3 regions of the Actinoplanes sp. NPDC049681 genome follow, and region 2 is predicted to be linked to each of the others. Evidence: riboswitches for the same ligand, from Rfam matches in the RefSeq annotation. Region 2 holds a riboswitch; each other region holds the start of a gene.
The links. Region 2 has a riboswitch for cyclic di-AMP ahead of ACIBO8_RS19155 (transglycosylase family protein). Riboswitches for the same ligand answer to the same signal wherever they lie in the genome.
Positions count from the first base shown of each region.

Region 1: linked by a shared signal. The riboswitch ahead of ACIBO8_RS32990 (coiled-coil domain-containing protein) and the one ahead of ACIBO8_RS19155 (transglycosylase family protein) in region 2 are both predicted to bind cyclic di-AMP.
Region 3: linked by a shared signal. The riboswitch ahead of ACIBO8_RS13855 (NlpC/P60 family protein) and the one ahead of ACIBO8_RS19155 (transglycosylase family protein) in region 2 are both predicted to bind cyclic di-AMP.

Region 1 is NZ_JBITLP010000010.1:157,875-162,349, reverse strand. It holds gene ACIBO8_RS33000 (glycoside hydrolase family 65 protein) at 1-493, shown strand, start outside; gene ACIBO8_RS32995 (coiled-coil domain-containing protein) at 562-1,581, opposite strand; cyclic di-AMP (ydaO/yuaA leader) riboswitch at 1,586-1,722, opposite strand; cyclic di-AMP (ydaO/yuaA leader) riboswitch at 1,957-2,093, shown strand; gene ACIBO8_RS32990 (coiled-coil domain-containing protein) at 2,097-3,167, shown strand; gene ACIBO8_RS32985 (ABC transporter ATP-binding protein) at 3,184-3,954, opposite strand; gene ACIBO8_RS32980 (ABC transporter permease) at 3,947-4,475, opposite strand, start outside.
Region 2 is NZ_JBITLP010000005.1:174,633-179,107, reverse strand. It holds gene menC (o-succinylbenzoate synthase) at 1-840, shown strand, start outside; gene ACIBO8_RS19165 (response regulator) at 861-1,283, shown strand; gene ACIBO8_RS19160 (Hpt domain-containing protein) at 1,302-1,685, opposite strand; cyclic di-AMP (ydaO/yuaA leader) riboswitch at 1,862-2,042, shown strand; gene ACIBO8_RS19155 (transglycosylase family protein) at 2,044-2,715, shown strand; gene ACIBO8_RS19150 (GNAT family N-acetyltransferase) at 2,843-3,325, shown strand; gene ACIBO8_RS19145 (cellulase family glycosylhydrolase) at 3,616-4,475, opposite strand, start outside.
Region 3 is NZ_JBITLP010000003.1:835,970-840,444, forward strand. It holds gene ACIBO8_RS13850 (RNA polymerase sigma factor RpoD/SigA) at 91-1,092, shown strand; gene ACIBO8_RS13855 (NlpC/P60 family protein) at 1,170-2,099, opposite strand; cyclic di-AMP (ydaO/yuaA leader) riboswitch at 2,142-2,272, opposite strand; gene ACIBO8_RS13860 (DUF3817 domain-containing protein) at 2,487-2,816, opposite strand; gene ACIBO8_RS13865 (hypothetical protein) at 2,830-3,258, opposite strand; gene ACIBO8_RS13870 (DUF6158 family protein) at 3,339-3,584, shown strand; gene ACIBO8_RS13875 (DUF1360 domain-containing protein) at 3,600-4,166, shown strand; gene ACIBO8_RS13880 (hypothetical protein) at 4,222-4,407, opposite strand; gene ACIBO8_RS13885 (hypothetical protein) at 4,416-4,475, opposite strand, start outside.

The DNA.
Region 1 (4,475 bases), on a different contig from region 2:
CGACTCGTCGCTGTCGGCCTGCATCCAGGCGGTCATCGCGGCCGAGGTGGGCTTCGTCGAGCTGGCCCACGACTACTTGGGCGAAGCGGCCCTGATGGACCTGCACGACCTGCACCAGAACGCCCGCGACGGCGTGCATGTCGCGTCGCTCGCCGGCTCCTGGATCGCCCTGGTCGCGGGGCTGGGCGGCATGCGCGACTACAACGGCCAGCTCTCCTTCGCCCCGCGCCTGCCGAGCCGGATCAGCAACCTGGAGTTCTCGCTGCTGTGGCGCGGGCTGCGGCTGCGGGTCGAGGTCACGCCCGACGAGGTGACGTACTCGCTGCGCAACGGCGGCGGGTCCGCGCGGCTGGACCTGCTGCACCACGGCAAGGAGGTGACGGTGACCCAGGTCAAGCCGGTCGTCCTGCCGATTCCGCCGGCGCCGCCCACCGGCCCGGCACCCACGCAGCCGGCCGGGCGCGCACCGGTTCGCCGGGCGAGCGGGTCCTGACAGCTCAGAAACGCGGAAGCCCCCGTCCGGCTCGACCGGACGGGGGCTTCGTCGTGCGTGGGGCGCTGCTACAGCATGGAGATGTGTACGTGGTCCGTGTGGTTGGACGGTCCGTGGTACGTCTTCCAGCCGGTGGCCGGGAACCAGATCATGCGGTTCCAGATGACGTACAGGATGCCCAGCCGGTCGGCGTTGCGGACCGCGAACGCCATCAGGTTGTTGCCGTACTCGCGGGTGTCCTGGTTGTGCCAGGGTGAGAACCCGCTCTTCTGCAACGACCAGTCACAGGCGCGGCCCTTGGGATGCTCGAAGGGGCCACCGTCGCGGTGACAACCGACGAAGCGGTTGAATCCGGCCTTCTTCACCTCTTGGTACATGTGCAGGGTGCGCGCGGTGATGCAGCCGTTCGTGGTCGGGTCGTCGACGTTGCACGGCAGGGGCCCGAACTCCCCGTCGGCGTTCCGTGGCGCGGGCGCCGCCACCTTCGACTTGGCCAGCACGAAGCCGCCGGTCACCGTCTTGCCGCCGACCAGGTCGAGGGCTTTCTCGGCCGACTCCTTCTGCTTCGCCATCAGCTGGAGGTTCTGCTGCTGCGCCTTGACTTCCTGATCGAGGTGCGCCTTCGCGGTGGCGACCTCGTTGATGGCGGCGTCGAGCTGGCGCAGCTTGCCGTCGTTGAGGGCGTTGATCTCCTCGAGCGAGACCGCCTTGTCGACGAACGTGTCGGGCGAGCGGACGTTGAGCAGGAAGCCCACGGTGGTGAGGCCGCCCGTGCGGTACTGCTGCGCCGCCACGGCGCCCACCTGAGGCAGCAGCGCGTCCCGCGTGGCCTCGGCGTTCTTGACCTTCAGGGCCAGGCCGAGCTGCTCCTTGGTCGACTTCGCGACCGCGGACTTCGCCGCCAGGTAGCGCCGGCCGGTGCTGTCCAGCAGGTCGTTGAGCATGGGGTTGTCGTCGCCGTCGTCGGCGGTCGACGCATTCCCGCCGCCGGGCGCCGCACTCGCGGGCGCGCCGGGGGCTGCGATCATGGTGACCGCGGCTAGCGATGCCAGGGCGAGGACCAGCCACCGGCGGGGTCTTGCCGTCATCCAGTTTCCTTCCGTGTTGCCGCCGACCGGGTTAGCTGACGGGTTCGGGACGGAAGCGATCCCTACCGCTTGTTCAGCGGATTCACCCCATTACCAGGTGGTTCCCCGATTCGCCTCGCGGCGATTGAGCGGTGGTCCGCCGGCACCTTGGGGGCGGTGCCTTCCTTGGCAGCGACCGGCGGAAAGCTTACCTGACTCGGGGCCGCTCATCAGCGGTCGCGACGTCGGCAAAAGTGTTACCTAGCAACGACTTTGCGTTACTGCTCGATGGAATGGGGGCCGGTAAAGAATGACGGCGTGTGGTCATGCGACCGCATAGAGTGCGACAACTGTCGATTCCGGAAAACCATGGGTATCGTTCGTCACGGTTCCATCACGGAACCGCCGCCTAATCGCCGAAAGGCGAGCCGGGGACCCAACCGGTAATGGGGTGAATCCGCAGCTCCTGCGGTAGGGATCACTTCCGTCCCGAACCCGTCAGCTAACCCGGCCGGCGGCCGACGGAAGGAACGCACGTGAGGCTCGACCCTGTTCGCCGGCGATTAGCGACCCTGCTCGCGGTCCTCGTCGCCACCTCGGGGCTGACGCTCGCCGCGCCGGCCGCGGCCCACGCCGCGCCCCGCCCGCTCGCCGCGCCGGGGGACTCCGGCGACGACGGTGAGGGGGCCTCCAAGTCCCTGATCGAGCAGCTCGAGGCGGCGTCCAAGGGCTTCGTCGAGGCCAAGGAGGCGCTCGACCGCTCGAAGAAGCGCCAGCAGGAGCTGGTCACCAAGCTCAAGGAGATCGACGTCCAGCTCGGCCCCAAGCAGGGCGCGCTCGACGAGATCGTGCGCAGGTCGTACCAGGCCGGCCGGCTGGGTCCCATGAGCGCTCTGCTCACCGCCGACTCCACCGGCAGCCTCCTGGACCGGGCGCAGACCCTGGAGACGGTCGCGCGGAAGCAGGACCGCGCGGTCCGCGACCTCAGGGACGCACGGGCCCAGCAGGAGCAGGCGAAGCTCGCGATCGACGCGTCGATCCGCGACCAGCAGAAGCAGCTCACCATCATGGCCAAGCGCAAGGCCCAGGCCGAAGGCGCGCTGAAGGCCCACAACGCCGCCGCGCCGGCCGCGGACGACGGCGGCAGCAGCGGTTCCACCGGCGGCGGTTCGAGCTCGCGCGCCGCCCCCGCGCCCCGTAACTCCGACGGCTCGCTGCCGAGCGAGTCCTGCACCGTCGACGACCCGACCACCAGCGGGTGCATCACACCGCGGACGCTGCACGCGATGAAGGAAGCCAAGGCCGACGGCTTCACCCACTTCGTCGCGTGTTTCCGGCACCAGAACAGCGGCGAACATCCCAAGGGCCGGGCCTGCGACTTCGCCGCCGATCGAAACGGCTTCGGCGGCGTGGCGACGGGCAGCAGCCGCGACTACGGCAACCGGCTCGCGAACTACTTCATCAACAACGCGAGCCGGCTGGGTGTGCTCTACGTCATCTGGTTCCGGCGGATCTGGCTACCGAGCAGCGGCTGGAAGGCGTACACCCGGGGCAACGGCGATCCGTCCAGCGATCACACGAATCACGTGCACCTGTCGATGAGATGAGGATGCGGGGCCTGCGTCACTTCTTGACGTAGGCCTCGTACTCCTTGAGCACCTCGTCGGTGGGGCCGTCGCCGCGGATCACACCCGACTCCAGCCAGATGCAGCGCTCGCAGGTGTCCCGGATCGACTGCTCGCTGTGGCTCACCAGGAACACCGTGCCGGCCTCGGCGCGCAGGTCACGGACCCGCTGCTCACTGCGCTTGCGGAACTTGGCGTCGCCGGTGGCGAGCGCCTCGTCGATCAGCAGCACGTCGTGCTTCTTCGCCGCCGCGATCGAGAAGCGCAGCCGGGCGGCCATGCCGGACGAGTACGTCCGCATCGGCAGCGAGCTGAAGTCGCCGCGCTCGTTGATGCCGGAGAAATCGATGATGTCCTTCACCTGGGACTTCACCTGGGCCGGCGTCATGCCCATGGCGAGGCAGCCGAGCACCACGTTGCGCTCCCCGGGGAGGTCGTTCATGAGCGCCGCGTTGACGCCGAGCAGCGACGGCTGGCCGGCCGCGTAGATGGCGCCCTTCTCGACGGGCAGCAGGCCGGCGATGGCGCGCAGCAGGGTCGACTTGCCCGAGCCGTTGGTGCCGATCAGGCCGATCGCCTCGCCCTTGTACGCGACGAAGCTCACCCCCTTGATGGCGTGCACCTCGCGCAGCGTGGCCGGCTTGGCGCCGGTGACGATCCGCTTGAAGCTGGCGAGCGGGCTGCCCGTACCGGCGCTGCCGGCCTGGTGGACCCGGTAGACGACGTGGGCGTCGTCCACGATCACGGTGGGTTCGCGCTGGTCAGCCACGGCCGTAGCCCTTCTCTCCGCGCCAGAAGTAGACGTAGCCACCGATGCCGACCACCAGCGTCCAGGCGATGGCCTCGGACCAAAGCACGAGCGGCGAGGCGGCGAGCTTCACGTCCTCCATCAGTGCGTGGCGCATCAGTTCGATGAAGACCAGCAGCGGGTTCGCCTCGACCAGCCGCAGCACCACGGGATGCATGCCGGCCTGCTCGAACTTGGTCACCGGGTAGAGCACCGCGGAGCCATACATCCAGAAGCGCATGATGAACGGCACCAGCTGCTTGAAGTCGGCGACCTTGGAACCCAGGCGCGCGGCCGCCATCGCAAGACCCGCATTGAAGATCGACTGGAGCAGGAAGATCGGCACGATGAGCAGCCACTCGAGGGTGACCGGTTCGTGGAAGGCCAGCACGATGGCGATCAGCACCGCGATGGAGGCCACCATGTTGCGGACCTCGACCATCGTGATGGCCAGCGGCAGGGCGGCACGCGGGAAGTGGAGCGCCCGAATGAGACCCAGGTTG
Region 2 (4,475 bases):
GGCCACCGCATGGCCAAGGCGGCGCTGGAGACCGCGGTCCTCGACGCCGAACTGCGGGCGGAGGGCCGGTCGCTGGCCCGCGAGCTGGGCGCCGTGCGCGACCGCGTGCCGTGCGGCGTGTCCGTCGGCATCATGGGTTCGATCGCGGAGCTGCTCGACGCGGTCGGCGGCTACCTCGCCGCCGGCTACGTCCGGATCAAGCTCAAGATCCAGCCGGGCTGGGACGTCGAGCCGGTCCGCGCCGTCCGGGAGCGCTTCGGCGACGAGGTGCTCCTCCAGGTGGACGCGAACACCGCGTACACGCTCGCGGACGCGCGGCACCTGAGCCGGCTCGACCCGTTCGGGCTGCTGCTGATCGAGCAGCCGCTGGACGAGGAGGACGTGCTCGGGCACGCGGAGCTGGCCAAGGTCATCACCACGCCGGTGTGCCTGGACGAGTCGATCACCTCGGCCCGGTCCGCGGCCGCCGCGATCACGCTCGGTGCCTGCTCGGTGGTGAACGTGAAGCCGGGCCGGGTCGGCGGCTACCTGGAGGCGCGACGGATCCACGACGTGTGCGCCGCGCACGGCGTACCGGTGTGGTGCGGCGGCATGCTGGAGACCGGGCTCGGACGGGCGGCGAACGTCGCCCTCGCCGCCTTGCCGGGCTTCACCCTGCCCGGCGACACCTCGGCCTCGGACCGCTACTTCGCCACCGACCTGACCGCGCCGTTCGTGCTGGAGGACGGCCACCTGGCGGTGCCGACGGGGCCCGGGCTCGGGGTGGAGCCGCTGGCCGCCGTGCTGGAGTCGGTGACGACGGCGACGGAATGGATCCCGCTGGGCGGTCCCGGCACCTAGGCTGGGTCCGAGGAGGCGAGATGACGAACCTTTCCGGTCACGCCGCGGTCCTGATGGTCGACGACGACGCCGACGTCCTCGACACCACGGCCCACATGCTCGCCACCCGGGGCTTCCGCGTCTTCACCGCGCCGGACCAGGAATCGGCGCTGCGGGTGTGCCGGGAGCAGGAGGGGCGGATCGACGCTCTCATCGCCGACCTCTCCCTGCCCGGTGACAGCCGGGGCGACCTCGCCCGTGCGGTCAGCACGGAGTATCCCGCCATGCACGTGATCTACATCAGCGGAATCCCGCGGCACGTCGCCCTGGCCCAGGGGCTGGTGCGACCGGATGCGCCGTACCTCGAGAAGCCGGCGCAACCGGACGTCCTGGCAAGCGTCCTGCAGAGCCTGCTGTCGGAGAACGTGGGCGCGCCGGCGCCGGCGACCTGGTGGGATGAATGACGCCCTGATCCTTCGCGGTCAGTGGCTGGTCTCCGGCTGGAGATCGCCGGCGATGCGGGCGCACACGGGCGCCACGCGTTCGTAGGCGTCCTGGATCCGGTCCAGCGTCACCCGGGAGTCCGGGAGGCGGCCGTCGCGCGCGGCGTCCTCCAGCCCGGCGAAGAGGCCGGTCAGCACGGCGGCACCGATGTTGGCCGCCGACCCCTTGAGCGCGTGTGCCAGATCCTGGACCTCGGCGACGTCCCCGGCGGCCATCGCGGCGGCCAGCCGCTCCAGCGCCGGGGGCGTCTTGGCGACGTACGACCTCAGCAGCCTCGTGAGCAGCGCGCATTCGCCCGCACCGGGCTCCGGCCCGGTGATCTCGAGCAGCCGGGCGCGGATGGCGACGGCGGGATCCTCCATGATCCAACGGTACGACCGTGGGTCCTTTCCGCGGTGATTATCCCGTTCTGAAGCGGCCTTCCGGCAAAGATCGATCCGGTCGCAAAGGTGTAAACAACGTCACCATCGGGCCCGGAAGTTTGCGATCGCCCCCGGGGAAGTGGTTACGGTCGGCCGGTCCGCAGATGCGGGCCCCGCGGTCGGTAACGCCGAGTCCTGCCGCCGACCGGGCCGGGAACTCAATCGATCAGGCATGGAGCGGGGGACCCACAGGTTCCACGGCGCGCTGGCCGCGCCTCGGGGTGAAGCCGCCACACGGCGGCCGGGCTCCTCGGCCCGAACCCGACAGCTGACCTCGCAGGCGTGGAGGTTTCCTTTCATGGCACAGATCCGCAAGCAGTCCCTGCGTGCCCTCGGCCTGGTGGTCGCGGGCGCGGCCGGCACCGCCGCCCTGCTGGGCCCGGCGTCCCCGGCCGCGGCGAAGTCCGGTGTGAACTGGGACGCAGTCGCGCAGTGCGAGTCCGGCGGCAACTGGAGCATCAGCACCGGCAACGGCTACTACGGCGGCCTGCAGTTCAGCCGCAGCACGTGGAAGGCGTACGGCGGCACCAAGTACGCGAGCACCGCGAACAGGGCGAGCCGTGGGGAGCAGATCCGCATCGCCGAGAAGGTCCTCGACGGACAGGGCATCGGCGCGTGGCCGGTGTGCGGCAGGAAGGCCGGCTCGTCGAAGTCGTACTCGCACAAGAGCACCTCGCACCGCAGCACGGCGCACAAGAGCACGGCGCACCGGAGCACTACCCACAAGAGCACGGCGCACCGGGGCACGACTCACAAGAGCGCGGCCCACAAGAGCACGATCCGCAAGTCGAAGGGCTCGGCGGTGCACGCGACCGGCAAGTCCTACGTCGTGCGCCCGGGCGACACGCTGGCGAAGATCGCGAGCAGCCACCACGTCAAGGGTGGCTGGCGAGCGCTGTACCAGCTGAACCGCGGTGAGATCGGTGGCAACCCCAACCTCATCTTCCCGGGGCAGCACCTGGCCCTCTGAGGCCCGGCAGGACCGGCCCGGCCGCCCTTCCCCCGTGGGGCGGCCGGGTCCCGCCGTCGTGAGGCAACTCACCACTTTGGAGGGACAGCCGGCGCCGCCGGCTTGCGAGGACCGGCATGATGTGCGCATGAGGCTGGTCCCGCCGACCCAGGCGCTGGCTGACTCCGCGGCGCCCTGGTTCGACCACCCCCAGGTGCAGCACTACCTGGGCGGGCGGGACTGGTTGCCCCGCATGCTCGCCATCGCCGGGCGGGGCGGCGGCGAGGTGTTCCGCGGCCACCTGGTGCTGCGCTGCCACGCATGGTTCGGTGTGGACGCCGCGGGCGAGGTGGGCTTCATCGGCGGCGACGTGTACGCCGACGGCCGCGGCCTCCGTTCCATGGGCCTGGCCTTCGTGGTCGACCCACGGCGCTGGCGCGAGGGCCGCGGGCGTGCGCTGCTGCGCGCGGTGGTCGAGCATCCGGAGACGTCCGATGTGGACGAGTTCTTCTGCGGCGTCCACGTGGACAACGATCCCGCCCGCGCCTGCTGTGCCGCCGCCGGGTTCACTCCCGACGGCGGCGTCACCAGGGAAGGGTTCGTGTATCACCGGCTGCGCCGGGATCGGTGACAGCACTCCGGCGGTGTGGTCGTCCCGGCCGACGGTGTTCGCCCGCGGTAAGCCCGTTCCCGGACCTACCCGGTCTTCCCGCGACCGGGCTGCTGGCCGTCGACAGGCCGGGAGCGCGCTGTGTGGGAGCGGACGCATGCGATGCCGGCCGCACGGTGTCGCCGCGCGATGTCCCGATGGGCACGAATGCGGCGCGACCTTCGCCGTGCGAGGCGACGACTCAACCGGTGTTCGTAAGCCGCCGCCGACACCTGTGCGGTGGCGGCGGCCGCGGGCGGTGGAGGTGCTTGCTAGCTCGCTGTGCAGGTCGGTGCCGGCGCGGTGTTCGCGCCGGTCCAGGCGGCCGTGAAGCCCCAGGAGGTGCTGCCACCGGCGGGGAGCGACGCGTTGTAGGACAGGGAACGGGCGGTCACCGAGCCGCCCGAGGTCGTCACGGCCGCGTTCCAGGAGTTGGTGAAGCGCTGACCGTCGGGCCAGGTCCAGGCCACGGTCCACGCGCTGATCGGGGCGGTGCCGGCCTGGACCGTGACCGCGCCCTGGAAGCCGCCGGTCCATTGGCCCGTGATCGCGTACGTGGCGGTGCAGGTGCGGCCCGGGGGTGACGATGGTGGGGTGCCGTAGACGGTGGCTTCGCGGGACGTGGCCCTGATGCCGTCCGGGCCGTGGAAGAGCCGCTCGCCCCATGGGGTCAGCCGGGTCGCGTCGAAGTCCGTGATGAGGTCGAGGTATTCGACGCCGCCGCCGTTGCCGCTCCAGGACCAGCCGAGGTAGCCGATGCCCTGGGCCTGGGCGGTGGCCATGATGGTGTCCTCGTCCGGGTCGCCGTCGGAGTGGTTGTAGCCGAACTCGCCGATGACGATCGGCAGCCCGGCCGCGCGGAACCGGCCGAGGTAGTCGGTGATCTCGGCCGCCGTGTCGAAGACGCCGTACATGTGGATCGAGAAGATGGTGTTGCGCCGTGGGTCCGTGGCGAAGACGGAGGCGGCGTTGTCGCGCATGGTGAACGACCAGTCCTGGCCCCAGTTCGGGGCGTCCACCATGATCGAGTGCTCGAACCCGGCGGCCCGGAGCCGGGTGATCGCGTTCTCGGTGTCCGTGATCCAGCCGGCGGTGGCGGTGTTGCCGTACGGCTCGTTGCCGATGTCGAGGA
Region 3 (4,475 bases), on a different contig from region 2:
ACCCACCAGCCGGAATCAGTGCAGGGCGCCACTTGTTGTGTAGGTGTCAGCACCGCAATGCACGAACTGCGGACGTTACGGGGAGGGCTGATGGAAGCAGGAATTGCCCGTAACAGGGTTAGTGAAGGCAATGAGGGGACCGTGGGCAACGTGGAGAAGACAACCGTGATGCGGACGGACGAAGTCGCCGAGGAGCGCGACCTCGTCGGCGTCTACCTGCACGAGATCTCCCGCACGCCGCTTCTGGACGCCGCCAGGGAGGTCGACCTCTCCAAGGCAATCGAGGCCGGCCTCTATGCCGAGCACCTGCTCGAGAGCGGTGACGTCCGTCGCGGCGTGAGCCGGGAGGAGCTGGAGCGGCTGGTCGTCGAGGGCGAGCGGGCCAAGGACCTGTTCATCCGCGCGAACCTCCGCCTGGTCGTCTCGATCGCACGCCGGTACGTGCGGTCGGGCATGCCGATGCTCGATCTGATCCAGGAAGGCAACACCGGCCTGGTTCGCGCCGTGGAGAAGTTCGACTACGAGCGGGGCTACAAGTTCTCGACGTACGCGACGTGGTGGATCCGCCAGGCGATCAGCCGGGCGATCGCGCAGCAGGAGCGCACCGTGCGCCTGCCCGTGCACCTCGTCGAGGACGTCAACCGGATGCGCAACGTCACCCGCCAGCTCGTCCGCGAGCTCGGCGCCGACCCCGAGCCGGAGCAGATCGCGAAGGCGCTGGGCGTGACGGTGGAGCGCGTCAGCGAGCTCACCCGCTGGGCCCAGGACACCGTGTCCCTGGACACGCCGGTCGGCGACGACGGCGACACCAACCTCGGTGACCTGGTCGCCGACAGCGACGCGCCGTCGCCCGAGGAGATCGTGCTGACCGCCCTGGAGCGCCAGCGCATCGAGGGCCTGCTCAACCACCTCGACGACCGGTCGGCGGGCATCATGCGCGCCCGCTACGGCCTCGAGGACGGTCGCGAGCACTCGCTGACCGAGGTGGCCTCGCGGTTCTCGCTCTCGCGCGAGCGCATCCGCCAGCTCGAGATCCAGGCCCTGGGCCGGCTGCGCGAGCTCGCCCGCGCCGAGGGCCTCCAGGCCGCGTAACTCCTTCCCCCGGCAAACGCCGAAGGCCGGTGCCCCTCACGGGACACCGGCCTTCTGTCGTGCCGGGGGCTGCGTGATCAGGTCACGCGGCCGTAGCCGTACGGGGTCATGATGTCGATCGTGCGATGTTTCACCGGCTCACCGGCTCGTGAGGCGTCGATGATCTTCCCGTCGCCGACGTAGAGCGCGACGTGCCCGAGGTTGCGGTAGAAGACCAGGTCGCCGGGTTCGAGCTGGGACCGGCTGATCCGCCGGGTGGCGCTGTACTGGGCCGCGGCGTTGTGCGGCAGCGACTTGCCCGCCTGGCTCCAGGCCCGTGAGGTCAGGCCCGAGCAGTCGTACGTCTCGAGCCCGTCGGCGCCGAACTGGTACATCTTGCCGACCTGGTTGAAGGCGAACCGGACCACGACCCCGGCGTCGCCGGAGACCGACGGGATGCTGCCGGTGTAGCTCGAGCCCTTCTCGGTGGCCCGGCCGTACGCCGCGGTCCGCATGGCGTACAGGTCTTTGAGCTGGCCCTCGATCTTCTTCTTGCGGGCGGCGAGCTCCTTGACCTCGGCGGTCTGCTTCGCCTGGGTCGTCTTCAGCGCGGCCTGGCGCTCGTTGTAGTTCTGCGTCGTGGCCGTGTACGTGTCGATGTCGCGCTGCCGGCTGCGGGACAGCTGTTCGAGGATGGACATGCGGTCCATCAGATTGCTGCTGCCCTCGAGCACGACGTTCATCGTGCCGACCTTGCCGGTCTTGTACGCCGAGGCCGCGATGACGTTCATCTGCGCGCCGGCGGCCTCGAGGGCCTCCTTGGCGGGTCCGAGCGAGGCGGCGAGCTTCTTCTCGTCGTCCTTCGTCTTCTGCAGGCTGATCTTCATCTTGTTGTACGACTCGACGACGTCCTCGAGCTCGTTGGACGCCTTCTCGATCTTCTTGTTGATGTCACCGGTCGAGGGCGCCGCGTGCGCGGCCGGCGCGACGGTGCCGGTGATCACGATCGCCAGGGCGGCGACCACCATGGTGCGTAGCCTCGTGCGGGCGTGTGGCAACGGAACGTGGCCTTTCTTCCGCTGGGCCGCCTACCGGGTTAGCTGACGGATTCGGGCGGGAAGAAGGCCCTACCGCTGGCGCGGATTCACCCCGGATGCTGCTTCGGTGGTTCCCCGGCTCGCCGAGACGGTGGCGGCGGCCCCGGGGGATGGGGACACCGTCTCCGCCGTCGAGGGATTCGGCGGCGCTGGCCGGCGCCACTTGAGGGTATGGCTGCGGACCGGACCAACCGCATCAACTTATCGGCGATCTCGATTAATACAAGAGCCGGAAGAGTGACTTGCGCCAATTATCACAAATATGGGAATGATCCCGATAACGGACCGCAATTCAACGCCTTCGCAGCGTGACCCCTTCTATTTCTGTGCCATCGCGGGCGGGATGTCCATCCCCTGGACGGCCCACTTGCGGGAAACGACGCGCTCGGCCCAGAACGAGAAGAACGGGACCGTGCCGGCGAGCATCACCAGCAGCATCCGGCCGAGCGGCCAGCCGGCCCGGCGGCTCAGGTCGAAGGTCGCGACGAGGTAGATCATGTAGAGAAAGCCGTGGACCGGCCCTACGGTGGCGACCACCGTGTCGTTGTCGCCGGCGTACTTCAGCGGCATGCCCACCAGCACGAGCACGACGAGGACCACGCCGACGATCCAGGCGATGATCCGGTAGCGGGTGAGGGCTCCCTGCACGATCCACGTCCTTCTACTTGGTGCTGCTCTTGCGTCCGGGGTAGTCGCCGGGCCGGGCGCCGGGATGGGCGTTGAGCCAGGCGAGATAGTCGTTGTAGGCGTCCAGCTCCGGGTCGTCCGCCGGAACCGCCTGCGGAGCCACGGGCACTCGCACCGGCCGGCGCACCGTCACAGGCGCGTCGTCGCCGGGCGCTGCCGCCGGGGGCTCGGTGGGCTCCTCGGGCGCTGGGCGGCCGGCCCGGAGCTCCTGCTGCACCTCGCGCACCCACAGAAACACCACGAAGAGGGCGAAGACCGGCCACTCGAAGGTGTAGCCCCAGCTCAGCGTGTTTCCACCGGTGGCCCGGCTGAACTGCCACCAGCCCAGCGCGAGAAAGCCGGCGACCAGCACGAGCGCGACCACGTGGCGGGCGATCCACGCCGGGGTCCACAGCGCTCTCATGCGGTCGAGCGTACCCACCCGGGGTTTGACGGCAGGCGCCACGGGCAACCGTTGCGTGCAAGCACGAGAAGGGAGAGATCATGAGCGACCCCGAGGTCGACGACCGCGTCGGCACCGAGCAGGGCATCGACCCCGCCGGGCTCGCGGACGAGGACCTGCTCCGTGAGCTGGGCAGCCTGCACCGTACGCGGCTGCAGACCCTGCGGCACGGTCCCGACGCGGCGCTCGCCAACCACCTGCGCCGTACCGCCGAGCTGGAGACGGAATACCTCGCCCGGCACCCCGGCCGTGAGGTCGACCCCCACCGGCTGACCCAGGACTTCTGAGAGGACCTCTTGCGCATGACCTCCTCGGTACGCCGCCGGTTCGACCGGTTGCGGCGCCAGTACGCCCCCCACGAGCACCGCCCGCTCGACGGGTACGCGGCGACCATGGGCGCCTTCGGCGTGCTCGCCGGCAGCCTCACCGTCGCCGCGAAGGTGACCGGGCGTACGGTCCCGGAACGCCCGGCCGTGTCGGACGTGGTGCTCATCTCGATCGCCACGCACAAGCTGAGCCGGCTGATCGCCAAGGACTCGGTGACGAGCCCGCTGCGGGCGCCGTTCACCCGGTACGCCGAGCCCGGCGGCAGCGCCGAGGTCAACGAAGAGGTCCGCGACCAGGGCAGCACCATCCGGCACTCGATCGGCGAACTGATCAGTTGCCCCTTCTGCCTCGCCGTCTGGGTGGCCACGGGCCTGACCAGCGGTCTGGTGTTCGCGCCGAGGCTCACCCGGCTGGCCGCCACCGTGTTCACCGCGACGGCCGCGTCCGACTTCCTGCAGATGGCGTACTCGCTCGCCAAGGAGGCGGCGGAGGGCGGACCCGAGGAGCCGCGCCCTGCGGTGAACGGCCGCGCGATGGCTTAGGGCGTAGACGGAAAAGGCCCCGGCTTCCCGCCGGGGCCTTTGCGCTGTGGACAGATCAGGGAGGCCCGTCGCCGTCCATGCCCGACCAGCCGCGCGGGCTCTCCTCCTCGCCGGAGTCCTCGTCCTCGATGATCGCGGGCTCGACGGCGGTGTCGTTGTGCTCGCTCGCGAAGTCGCTGTCCCCGTCGGGGGTGCCGTCGGAGTCTCCGAAGGCCGGCAGGCGTTCGTTCTGCTGGGTCATGTCGCTCCTCAGGCGTCCAGAGTTCGCAGGGCCTCGGCGGCCTCGTCCTGGGCGTACTCGCCCTCGGG